DNA from 4 places in the Vibrio limimangrovi genome. Region 4 is predicted to be linked to each of the others. Evidence: predicted binding sites of a transcription regulator. Region 4 holds the regulator's gene; each other region holds the start of a gene.
The links. Region 4 encodes CRP, which controls carbon source genes, mostly activating them, when cyclic AMP is high. Its sites were predicted from a motif close to TGTGANNNNNNTCACA; they were not measured.
Positions count from the first base shown of each region.

Region 1 (3,310 bases), on a different contig from region 4:
CGGCCTGGACGTAACCCTGAGCAATCAATATTTCACTTTGCTGCAAAATCGCCCAAAGTGCCTGATGATAAACCTGATACTGACGTGCCAATTTTTCAGTTTGTTGCATCATTGGCAAGGCACGATCGAGTTTGCCCAGGACGTGATTGACTTCTCCAACGACGGAAGTTGCGACGATTCGGCTGCGATAGATAGTGTGATCGAGCTGACTAAGAGCAAGTTCTGCCAGTTCGAGTGCTCTTTCGGGTTGGTTGCTGTTAATCGCCACCTGCGCCAGTAACGCATTAGCCTGACCTTGATAATGGACATCAAGCTCAATATTGCGTTTTTTATGCTCGGTTTCAGCTTCCTGAAGTAACTGACCAACCTGATTGTAGCGGTGCTGACTCTGAGCCAGCCATGCACGTAACATGGTCAGTTTTGGATGACTGAACAGTAGCTCCGAATCTAGCTGATGAATCGCACGCTCCAAGGTGCTTAGCTCGCCTTGGTTAAACATTTTCCAGCCAAATTCATTCAATATTTCAACGACTAAGTGTTTGTCATTTGACTTTTGTGCGTGGTGAATCGCCTGATGTGGCGATTTTTGTTGTAACCATGCCAATGCCGCATTACGGTGCAGATCTTTCTCTTGTTGAGGAATTCTGGCCTGGCGTTCGTGAGATAGAAACTCACCGAACAAATTGTGGAATCGGAACCAGTTATGTTCACCCTCAAGTGGATAGATAAACAAGCCGTAACGATTGAGGGATTCGATCAATCCAAGCGCATCTTCACGCTGAGTCAACGCAAACACCAACTCATCGTTAAAATGATCTAAAACCGATACTTGCATTAAGAAGTGGCGAGTGTCGTGATCGAGTAGATCAAACACCTCTTCGACCAGATAATCCCATAGATGCGCGTGATTAAACTGTGATACCGACTCAACGGTTTGCGCCAGCGTACGGTTTTGATGTTGCGCTTGCAGAGCGATGAGTTGTAGCGCCGAAGGCCAACCTTCAACATATGCTCGCAAGCTATTCGCCATGTCTTCATCAATACCATCAGCGATGCGTTGATTAAAGAAGCGGGTGGTTTCTTCTGTATCGAATGCCAGCATTTCATTGCCGATTTCGATCATCAAGTCACGCACTCGCAGATTCGCTGTACCGAGAGGCGGGGTTGCACGGCTAGTGACCACGACGGTCAGATTATCTGGCATGTGCTTTAAGAAGAAGCGCATCGATTCATGAATTTCATCATTGGTGATCAGGTGGTAGTCATCGAGTACGACATAGCATTCCTGGTGAAAATCAGCCATTTCCGCAAAGAGTTCGCTATACAGAGAGCGCAACGAGGATATTTGGCGCTTTTCCGCCAGTTTTTGGGCATTAGCGCAACTGTAGTTGGTTGCTTTATTCAATGCTTGTAGCAGGTAATTGACGAAACGAAAGCCGTCATTGTCACTGTCATCAATGCTATACCAGCCAACGTTGGGCTTGTCTGACAGCCACTGCGCTGCCATCGTGGTTTTGCCGTATCCAGCAGGAGAGCGAAACAAAACCAATTTGTAGTAAGGCGCTTGTTGCAGGAGGTCCAGCACTCGAGGACGTACAATGGCGTTGTGTAAACGACCCGGGCGAGTAAGCTTAGATGGAATCCACATTAGTAATTGAGTCCTTATATGTAAGCGTAAGCTAGCGAAATCTGAAAACGGTTTGTGTCACTAAATCTTAATTTGTTTAAAAAGCGAACAAAACATGCAAATTGATTGAGATGTTACGTCATCGCCATCGCAGCTTACTTTGATCCACTTCCTAATTCTCAGGAGATAACCCGATTGGCATTAACTACGCCCTTGATTTGTGATTTTGATCACCTAAAAGCACTTCGAGTTGGTAATGTATGCATTTTTCTGCACAGCGTTTGGAATATTTCATGGTTGTTAACTGGGTTAATGTGATCACTAAGACAAATTTTGCATCAAAGACCATGTGAGCCCTAATAACCGTCATAAGTGTAATTCATGCTTTTCTCATGCTTGGTTGTGACCGAAATCACTAACAAGTCGAGCGAGCCCAGTGTTGTTGAGATTTAGATCACTAATTGCTTGGGGGTACCCCCCTCTACGCCCTCATTCCTCCTCCTTTAAGGGGGGAGAATTAGGAGGATGTTTATTCACCCTGCTAAATGCACGATGTATGGCAGATGAATTACTAAAAGACGTGAGAATTTCTTAATGAAACCTACACAACAGAAAAAATTTGACAAAAAGTCGTTCCAAGACAGCGTAAAAAAACACCTATCAGTGACTTACGCTCATACCGTTGAAAATGCCGATAGCCGCGCATGGTACCTGGCAATGGGGCGCGCACTGGCTGAGTTCACTACTTTTGATTTACTTGCGACTGAAGAAGATCCTCGTATCAAGAGCGCTAAGAGTGTTAACTACCTTTCTCTAGAGTTCCTAATCGGTCGCTTAACAGGTAACAACTTAATCAGCATGGGTCTGTACGAGCAAGTGACAGAGGCAATGGCTGAGCTAGGTCATAGCTTAACTGACCTGCTAGAAGAAGAGCGCGATCCATCATTGGGTAACGGCGGTCTTGGTCGCCTGGCTGCATGTTTTATGGATTCATGTGCAGCACAAGAATTCCCTACTGTAGGTTACGGCCTCCACTATGAATACGGTCTGTTTAAGCAGTCATTCAAAGATTGTCGTCAACAAGAAGCGCCAGATGCATGGTGTGGCGTTGAAGGTTACCCTTGGGAAGTCGCTCGTCCGGAACTTGCACAGGAAATCGGCTTCTACGGTCACGTTGAAGTGGTAAACGAGAACGGCAAAGAAGTTCGTAAATGGGTTCCTGGCATGACAGTAAAAGCGATGCCGTGGGATCTTCCAATCGTAGGATACGAATCAGACACGGTTTACCCTTTGCGTCTTTGGGAATGTCAGGCAATTGCACCATTCTCACTAGCCAGCTTTAATAGTGGTGATTACTTCGAAGCTCAGCATGCGCTGATAGACGCAGGTAACATCACTAAAGTGCTTTACCCGAACGATAACCACGAGAAAGGTAAAACACTTCGTCTAATGCAACAGTACTTCCACTCTGCGGCCTCAGTACGCGATATTCTACGCCGTCATGAAGCAGCAGGTTACTCACTAGAAGAACTGCCTAAGCAAGAGGCAATCCAGCTTAACGATACGCACCCAACCATCGCGATTCCTGAGCTAATGCGCATCCTTGTTGATGAGAAAGGTCTAACTTGGGAAGCGGCATGGGAAATCTGTTCACACACATTCGCGTACACAAACCACACATTA
Region 1 is NZ_JBSUGF010000007.1:258,395-261,704, forward strand. It holds gene malT (HTH-type transcriptional regulator MalT) at 1-1,648, opposite strand, end outside; gene ACWYU8_RS08885 (glycogen/starch/alpha-glucan phosphorylase) at 2,222-3,310, shown strand, end outside.
Region 1: ACWYU8_RS08885 (glycogen/starch/alpha-glucan phosphorylase) is a predicted target of CRP. The motif match lies at 2,029-2,044, and genes of this name have one in related genera.

Region 2 (3,310 bases), on a different contig from region 4:
TACCAGCTGAATTGTCGTTGAGCATCGTTTCAAACAGAGCCAAGCCATCAACGCCTGCGTAACCTTCAAACGGAAGACGCGTGACATTGTGTAAGCTCGAACCATTGCCCTGCCTGTGATGTTGATTACCTGTTGCAGCCAATGCACCAGCTGTACAACCGTGGAAGCCATTAGTGAAAGCAACTACGCTGCTTCGGCCCGTTACTTTTTTAGCGAGTTTCAACGCGGCTTCTACTGCGTTGGTACCAGTCGGTCCGGTGAACTGAACTTTGTAGTCCAGCTTTCTTGGTTTAAGAATGTAGTGATCCAGTGCTTGAAGAAATGCAGCTTTCGCTTCTGAATGCATATCCAGGCCATGAGTAATGCCGTCCATTTCAATGTATTCAAGTAACGCTTGCTTAAGTACTGGGTTATTGTGGCCGTAATTTAGAGATCCCGCTCCAGCAAGAAAGTCTAAGTAACGTCCACCTTGTTCTGTTTCCAGCCAGCAGCCTTTCGCTTTGCGAAATACGACTGGAAAATTGTTTGAATATGAGCGTACATTGGATTCCTGCTTTTTGAAAATATCCATGATGAGACCGTTTTAAATTCCTATTTTTAGGGGATTATTTTAGGGGGATACGATACAAATACTCTGTATCGTGCTTGCCTTTAAAATGAGCTTTTTCGTCCAAAAATGTGCTTACCTGGCCAGAATTGCCGTTCATCGCATCTAACTTTTTGAACAGCGCCCATGAGGCTTTGTTGTCTTCTGTGATGGTAGTTTCTACCAAGTTGACGTTAGTCAGATCCTCTCTTAAAAGAAGTTCCTTCAGCATGCGTAACGCCAGACCATTACCTCTGAAACGAGGTGAGACTGCAACTTGCCAAACAAATAGCACGTCCTGCTCTTCAGGTTTCTGATAACCCGAGATGAAACCAGCAATTTCGCCGTTGTACTCAACCAAAATACTGGTCTTACTGAAATGTGTTGATTGTAAGAAGTTGCAATAAGAAGAGTTCATATCTAGTGGAGGACAGTCTGCGATTAAGCTGTAAATGTCGTCTCCATCAGAAATTTTAGGTTCACGAAAAATCCATTTTTTTCTTGTTCCCTCTTCAATTTCAGGATAGAGGACCCAAGGTGCTGACGTGATCATGTGAAAATACATATCCTTTGATGTCTAAATAAAATTCCTTTTTATTATGCGCATCCATCGCCACCAAAAATCAAATTATTAGCCAAAATAACCATATAAATGTGACCAATATCACATTAATTACAACTTCAATAACACAAATAAATAGTTTGATGTCTAAATTATTGCAAATTATTTTCATTCATTGAGCAAAAATCACACTCTTCGAAGTCTAATCATTAACTATCGTTAAAAAGTTCTAAATGATACGAAGCTTCATCTACGCCAGCCAAATAAAAGCGTAATACAATCTTAAAAATTTAACTTCACGTTACTTTTAATCTCATCAATTACTACAAACAAACTATATCTTATTGTTTTTATTAGTTTAAATAATAAAAACCCCTATCTGGCACACGCCTTCAACATCGATGGCTATAGCCCGTAGGCATGATCTCGTTCATTGAACTTTCCCTGAATTTTAATTAGAGTACGAAATATTAGGCACATAACAAGGACGATTAACATGGATCCCATACTAGAAGTAAAGGGACTTTATAAAGTGTTTGGAGAAGAGCCGGAACGTGCTTTCTCACTCATCAACAAAGGTGTCAATAAAGACGACATTTTTGAACAAACCGGGTTAACTGTCGGGGTAAACGACGTTTCTCTCTCAATTAATGAAGGCGAAATCTTCGTCATAATGGGGCTTTCAGGATCAGGTAAATCGACTCTTGTTCGACTCCTCAATCGACTCATTGAGCCAACTAAGGGGAGTGTCTTCCTCAAAGGCAAAGACATTGCTCAAATCTCTGAAGATGAACTAAGAGAAGTTCGTCGTAATAATATCTCGATGGTTTTCCAAAGTTTCGCACTTATGCCGCATATGACGGTGGTTGAAAATGCGGCTTTTGGCCTTGAACTTGCTGGTGTCAGCGCCGAAAAAAGACGAGTCAGCGCCCTTTCTGCACTAGAGCGAGTAGGATTAGATACCTATGCAGAGTCCTTCCCCGACGAACTGTCAGGAGGTATGAAACAGCGTGTTGGCTTAGCAAGAGCTCTCGCTTGTGACCCTGATATTCTGTTGATGGATGAAGCTTTTTCAGCACTTGACCCGTTAATTAGAACTGAAATGCAGGACGAGCTAATTCGACTGCAAAATGACGACAAACGAACCATCGTTTTCATTTCTCACGATCTAGACGAAGCGATGCGCATCGGTGACCGAATTGCAATTATGCAAAACGGTGAAGTCGTCCAAGTAGGTACGCCAGATGAAATCCTCCACAACCCTGCCAATGATTATGTTGAAGCCTTCTTCCGAGGCGTAAACATAGCAAGTGTTTTGACGGTTAAAGATATCGCTCGCAAAAAACCAGCTGCGGTATTTAAAAAATCAGACAATGACGGTCCGGGTTCAGCACTTCAGATTCTGATAGAACAAGACCGTGAATACGGCATCGTTATAGATAGGTCCAGCCATTATTCCGGTATTGTTTCGATCGATTCATTACGTTTAGCTCACAAAGAGAATCGCTCCTTGGCGAGTGCGCAATTGCGAGGCGAAATTACACTTCAACCAAATCAGTCAATTAATGACATTTTGGGTGTGGTTGCTGATGCACCATACGCCGTACCCGTAGTCGATGATAACGGTACTTACTTTGGTGTCGTGACCAAATCGCGTCTTTTGCAAACACTGGATAAGGAGTAAGACGATGTCATCAGAACCAGCAAATAATGATCCATGGACACAACCCTCTCCTACTCAGGATGATCCCTGGTCGCAGGGTTCAGACGCAGCAGCCAATAGTGACTGGCTAAGTTCAGAGCCTATTGAACATGCTCCTTTCGATATCATGAATCCGTTTCAGGAAGCTGTACTTCCCCTCGATGATTGGGTAGAAACCGGTCTAAACTGGCTGGTGGATCACGGCCGTCCTGTTTTTCAGGCTATACGTATTCCAATCGACTTTATTCTGACATCCTTTGAAACCACACTGGTCTCAACGCCAGCGCCGATCATGGTGCTGATTCTATTTCTACTCGCATGGCAGTTTTCTAACTTTAAGCTCGGCTTATCGACACTTGTCTCTCTCGTATTTATCGGGCTAATCGGAGCTTGGTCAGAAGCGATGACAACACTGGCTCTGGTCCTAACATCGGTATTTTTCTGCTTGCTGATAGGTCTA
Region 2 is NZ_JBSUGF010000001.1:50,470-53,779, forward strand. It holds gene ectB (diaminobutyrate--2-oxoglutarate transaminase) at 1-571, opposite strand, end outside; gene ectA (diaminobutyrate acetyltransferase) at 606-1,139, opposite strand; gene proV (glycine betaine/L-proline ABC transporter ATP-binding protein ProV) at 1,645-2,832, shown strand; gene proW (glycine betaine/L-proline ABC transporter permease ProW) at 2,837-3,310, shown strand, end outside.
Region 2: ectA (diaminobutyrate acetyltransferase) is a predicted target of CRP. The motif match lies at 1,240-1,255, and genes of this name have one in related genera.

Region 3 (3,310 bases), on a different contig from region 4:
ATTGGATAATCGCACACTAAGTTCTCATATAGTCTTCATAGGCGATGCAAGCCAGAAGGATATGTACAACCGACTGAGTAACGTTCTAGCGCAGCGAGAGATTACCTCCGAATTCTTTGAGATCCCTTCTGCCGTTAATACTACTTTGATTAAGCAATCGATTCAGAAGTTGGCTAAAGATCTTCACGACCGAGGTGAGGATGTAAAATTGAATGCCAGTTGCGGCCTTCGCCACCGATTGCTTTCGGTGTATGAGGTTTTCCGCACCTACCACTGGCCAATTTTCGTTGTTGAGCCAAACAGTGACCGATTATGTTGGCTTTACCCTGATGGCCAAAAGGATACTCAGGTTGAAGATCATATTACGATTGCTGACTACCTAACGATTTTTGGTGCGCGAGGCGAATTCCAACACATTGATTTACCGCCTCTTCTTGATAAAAAATTGTATGAACTTGGTGAGCGTTGGGCATCAAACGCCCTTGAGCTTGGCCCTGGTCTTGCCACGCTAAACTACCTTGCTACCACTTGTCGCAAAGAGCAGAAACTCGATGTAGAGCTTTCTGAGAAACAACAAGGCTATCGTGAACTAAACATGCTGATTAGCGATCTTGTTGAAGCCGAAATTGCCACTTATGAAAACGGCATCCTAACGTTCGCGAATGAAGATGCACGTCGTTTTTCTAACGGCGAATGGCTGGAAACGCTGGTACACAGTACGGTTAAACAGATTCAAGACACCATGCCAACGATCCAGGACCGATCTTTGAATGTTCAGGTTTATCGTAAGCTTGGCGAAAGTGAAGTGCGAAACGAACTTGATGTGGCGACAGTGGTAAACAACAAGCTCCACATCATTGAGTGCAAAACGAAAGGCATGCGTGATGACGGTGACGATACGCTGTACAAACTGGAATCACTTCGTGATTTACTAGGTGGCCTGCAAGCACGAGCTATGCTGGTGAGCTTCCGCCCTTTACGTCATAACGACATCACTCGCGCAGAAGATTTAGGACTGGCTCTGATTGGCCCTGATGAGTTAAAAGACCTTAAAACTCACCTTACGGCTTGGTTTGTGGCCGCTGGTGGTTCAGACGAAGTTTAGTCAAAAGATAAATTATATCGATACAAAAAAGCCAGAGGTTGAATTGAACCTCTGGCTTTTTATTTTCAGTCAGATAACGACTTAAAGCATTTTACGTGCTGCTTCTACCACAATTTTGATTGAGCGAGCTTCCGTCTCTTTCAGAGTTGAATGATCTGGAATCTCTTTTTGGGTGCGGTTGATAATAACACCCGCGACACAACCCGCTTTTAGACCGGAGCTTGCACACATAGTGAGTAGTGTTGCTGACTCCATTTCAAAGTTCAGAACGCCCATCTCTTGCCACTCTTTCATTGAACCCTGAAAGCGTTTAACCACACGACCTGTGAACGTATCGTAACGCTCTTGACCCGGGTAGAAAGTGTCACTTGAAGCCGTCACACCCATGTGAACCGTTGCGCCAGACTCTTCTACTGCGGCTTTCATTGCCGTCGCAACATCAAAGTCCGCAACCGCTGGGAACTCCATAGGTGCGAAGTGCAGGCTTGCGCCATCCAGACGAACAGAACCTGTTGTCACGATCATATCACCTACATTTACATGAGGTTGGATCGCACCCGTAGTACCAACGCGTAAGAAAGTGCGAACACCAAGCTGAGCCAACTCTTCAACAGCGATAGACGTAGATGGACCACCGATACCAGTTGAACAAACCACAACAGGCTTACCATCCAATTCTGCACGGTATAGCGTGTATTCACGTTGACTGGCCAGGAATACTGGGTTCTCCATTTGCTCCGCGATTTTTTGTACGCGAGCAGGATCACCGGGAATAATGGCTAGCGTTGCACCATTAAGATCAGCTTCAGTAACACCGAGATGGAATACAGCTTGAGACATAAGTCGCTCCTTGTTCTGGCTTATTTTGTGAGTAATAAGCTCATATAAATGTGATTGGGTACAGAAGCACTTTAACCAACCTTTCCGGGCATTATAGTGACATCTGTCACACAGACATAATGCAATGAACACACACTTTCATTAAAAATAGATTTAAATCACATTAAAAATGAAAATAAAGACCTGTTGCATATCAGAAGTGTGGATTATTGAACTCAGTTATTCGCAAGAGCCGATAAGAACGGAAAAAATAAAAATCCGAGACACCAAGTGCCTCGGATTAACTATAGTGCAACTTTGTTTCACTACGGCATCTGTTTCGATTTAAAACGTAACAGCCGCAAAGCATTGAGTGTTACCAGGGCCGTTGCTCCACTGTCTGCCAGCACCGCAACCCAAAGCCCCGTAATACCCAGAAGGCTGGTCACCAGAAACACCCCTTTCAGACCAAGCGCCAATGCAACGTTCTGGCGAATATTATTCATCGTCGCGCGTGACAGCTCGATCATTGCGGGCAGCTCCAGCAAGCGATTGTGAGTCAGTGCGGCATCTGCGGTTTCCAGCGCAACATCTGTGCCTCCTCCCATCGCAATACCAATACTGGACGCTTTCATCGCTGGTGCATCATTGATACCGTCTCCGAGCATTGCAACCGTGTGCTGTTTAGAAAGCGTTTCAACGTAATGCACTTTATCTGCTGGCAGCAAGCTAGCTTGATAATCTAACCCTATTTGGGTCGCGATCGATTCAGCACTGCGAGGGTTGTCTCCGGTTAACATCACCGAAGAGATCCCGAGTGCCTTTAGAGCCTGCACTGCTTGATGTGCGTCATGGCGTAACGTGTCCTGCCAGGCAATGACACCAATTACTTCTTCCTCACGGCGAACAATAACGACGGTTTTGCCCGAATCTTCCAACTCAACGATCTGTTCTTCAAGCGATTGTGAAAGTTGAAAGTCGACTTTGGAAGGTGCGATAACCTGAACCAACGTTCCTTCCACAACACCCGTCACACCCGAACCCACTTGTGCGGTTTTTTCACTGGCTTCGGGAATAACAATACCTAAACCTTCAGCTTTATTGACCAGAGATACCGCCAATGGGTGACTTATCCCAACCTCAACCGCAGTGGCAAGACTCAGTAGCTGCGCTTCAGTCACTTCGAATGAAAGGACATCGGTGACTTGTGGCTTGCCTTGCGTCAGCGTACCAGTTTTGTCAAACGCAATAGCCTCCACTTTTCCTAGTATTTCTAGAGCCGCACCGCCTTTGATTAATGCGCCACGTCGTGCCGCAGCGGCTAAACCAGACGTAATCGCAGCGGGCGTTGAGATAACCAATGCACATGGACAAGCGATAAGTAAT
Region 3 is NZ_JBSUGF010000010.1:37,234-40,543, reverse strand. It holds gene ACWYU8_RS14625 (DUF1887 family protein) at 1-1,105, shown strand, start outside; gene udp (uridine phosphorylase) at 1,187-1,945, opposite strand; gene ACWYU8_RS14615 (zinc/cadmium/mercury/lead-transporting ATPase) at 2,251-3,310, opposite strand, start outside.
Region 3: udp (uridine phosphorylase) is a predicted target of CRP. The motif match lies at 2,041-2,056, and genes of this name have one in related genera.

Region 4 (3,310 bases):
TTACCGGCTCATCTGGTGCCGGTACAACTACTACATCTGAAGCCTTCCGCAAGATGTTCAATATGATGAACGTCAAACCGGCATGGGTTGAAGGTGACAGCTTCCATCGCTTTACTCGCCCGGAAATGGATATCGAAATTCGCAAAGCGCGTGAGCAAGGCAGACACATCAGTTACTTTGGTCCACAAGCCAATGACTTTCCCGGCCTGGAAAAGTTTTTCCAGCAGTATGGCGAAAACGGAACGGGTAGCATACGTCGCTACCTGCACACATTTGATGAAGCGGTCCCATACAATCAAATGCCAGGGACTTTCACTCCTTGGCAGGATTTGCCAGAGAACAGTGATGTACTTTTCTATGAAGGCTTACATGGTGGCGTTGTCGATGGCAACGTGAATGTGTCGCAGCACGTCGATTTTCTGATTGGCATGGTACCGATCGTAAACCTTGAGTGGATCCAAAAGTTCGTGCGCGATACGCGTGACCGTGGCCACTCACGCGAGGCCGTCATGGACTCCATTGTTCGCTCAATGGATGACTACCTGAACTTCATCACTCCACAATTTTCACGTACTCATATTAACTTTCAGCGTGTACCAACAGTGGACACCTCAAACCCGCTCAACGCGAAAGGCATTCCAAGTTTGGATGAGAGCTTTGTGGTGATCCGACTTCGTGGTATCAAGAATGTCGATTTCCCATATCTTCTGGCCCTGATTGATGGTTCGTTTATGTCGCGCCACAATACAATCGTTGTACCTGGCGGAAAGATGAGCTTTGCGATGGAGCTGATCGTTAGGCCTATCCTACAACAACTGATAGAAACAGGAAAAATTGGCTAAAAATCTCGCTTTCGTAGTGTTTACTTTTCATACCGTGATCATGTGCACAGTTTTGCGTACAAAATAGCAACCATGGCACGATTAAAATCAAGAAATCATCCTAGAAAAAGGATACTATTTCTTACCGAAACACAAGATAGCTTGCAGCATATAAAAAGTGCTCTTATTCTAGTAAACCTGATTCAGGCTTAGCTAAAATATGGATAGCGCAAGCGTACCCTGCAGAGGAAGTGAGATATTATGGTTCTAGGTAAACCTCAAACCGACCCAACATTAGAGTGGTTTCTTTCACACTGTCATATTCATAAGTACCCATCAAAGAGCACGCTAATTCACGCGGGCGAAAAAGCGGAAACTTTGTACTACATCGTTAAAGGTTCTGTTGCGGTTCTTATCAAAGACGAAGAAGGTAAGGAAATGATCCTTTCTTACCTAAACCAAGGTGACTTTATTGGTGAACTTGGTCTATTCGAGGAAGACCAAGAGCGTACAGCTTGGGTTCGAGCTAAATCTCCTTGCGAAGTGGCTGAGATTTCTTTCAAGAAATTCCGTCAGCTTATCCAAGTAAACCCGGACATCCTAATGCGTCTTTCTGCGCAGATGGCTCGTCGCCTTCAAGTAACTAGCCAAAAAGTGGGTGACCTAGCGTTCCTAGACGTAACTGGTCGTATCGCTCAGACGCTTCTGAACCTTGCAAAACAACCAGACGCGATGACTCACCCAGATGGCATGCAAATCAAGATCACTCGTCAAGAAATCGGTCAAATCGTTGGCTGTTCTCGTGAGACTGTAGGTCGTATCTTGAAGATGCTAGAAGAGCAGAACCTAATCTCTGCGCACGGTAAAACTATCGTCGTTTACGGTACTCGTTAATCTCTGATAAGAGTAACGTAAATCAAGAAATGAAAGCCACCAATGACAACATTGGTGGCTTTTTCTTTAGGTATGGAAAAACATGTTGTTAGCCGAAATGCTAACTGTTGGTGCTCTCAAAGATTTTATCTGCAGAAGCTGCAACGAATCCCGGATAAAGTTCACCATTAGCCATTGGGTAACGTTTAGCAAACTCGTAGAAGCCACCAGGAATAATCTCTGAGCCCTCGGTAAAGTTAACCGGCACTTTATCCGCCATGGTGGAAGACTGCTCAAGCAAAACCTCTGGCGAGCCCTTAACTTCTCCACCTGATTCGTTAATCACAAATCCAGCCTGGCGTAGGTGATCATTCACTTCTTTGACTTCATCGTGCTGGTTTAACTGATTCACACTGACCGTAAAGTGGTTGGCGCCGTAACCATGAGCCGCTAGCCAGGACGCGTATTCACTCTCTTTCGCCAGAGCCTGATAATCAGCAAAACTTAGATCCCACAAGCGACCGCCATGCAAAAATGCACTATCTGCTAGTTTATCTGCATCGACTTGTGCCACCAGCTTCGCAACAATCGCTTGAAGCTCCGGTGAACACTCTTCAACTTTGAGCTCACTGATAAAGACTTTTGGCTGTTTTGGATCTGGGTGCTCGTAGTGCTTAGCAACGAGTTTCTTGCTTTCAAACACATAATCACCACACGCCTTGTAGCCGATCGCTAAGAACGGCTTAGCCAGCGTCTCGATGCCAAGAGGCTCAACATTGAATGTACGCAGAGCAATATGATCGTTGATTAACAGCTCATCTTCCTGAAGAAGCTGATGAACTTTAGCAGCAGAAGGACATAGACGTTGAATGTAGTCTTGCCATAGTGATTCAAATAACACATCAGGGGTCATAACGGCTCCTTGTTACGAGAGGTAGGGTAAGAGTGTTGGCGGCTCCTTCACGGCCTTAACGGCAGAACGAGCAGCCTAACCAGTGATGGAATGTCAGTCAGTCGCACACTCTTTATCATTTTTCGCCTGCTAACCCCATTAAGACTCCATACTTTAATGATGCGTCAGCAGGCCTGGCCACAGTTCATCGCCGTGGCCCTATTATTGAAACTTAAAGCGTGACACCAGGGCTCAATGTCGCTGGTAGTTCAGTCGCGCTACCTTCCATTGATGCCATTGGGTAAGCACAGTAATCCGCGGCGTAAAATGCGCTTGGGCGAAGGTTGCCTGATGCACCAGGACCACCAAATGGCGCGTCACCACTTGCACCTGTCAATTGACGATTGCGGTTTACAATGCCAGCTCGAATGTGGTCAACGAAGTATTCCCATTCTTGGTCATCGGTTGAAACCAAACCAGCTGATAGACCAAAGCGAGTGTCATTAGCCAGTTCTACTGCCTTTTCCAAGCCTTCGTAACGCACTACCTGCAGTAGCGGACCGAAGTACTCTTCATCAGGTAGCTCAGCAATATTGGTGACATCGATAATGCCCGGAGAAACAAATGCCGCTTCACCTGCTTTGGCTAAAACCAGACTCTCTCCACCTAATGACTGTAGGTTTGCTTGAGCATCAAGGATGAACTTCGCCGCTGCCACAGAAAT
Region 4 is NZ_JBSUGF010000022.1:28,935-32,244, reverse strand. It holds gene ACWYU8_RS21255 (phosphoribulokinase) at 1-842, shown strand, start outside; gene crp (cAMP-activated global transcriptional regulator CRP) at 1,083-1,715, shown strand; gene ACWYU8_RS21245 (2-oxoadipate dioxygenase/decarboxylase family protein) at 1,816-2,607, opposite strand; gene astD (succinylglutamate-semialdehyde dehydrogenase) at 2,819-3,310, opposite strand, start outside.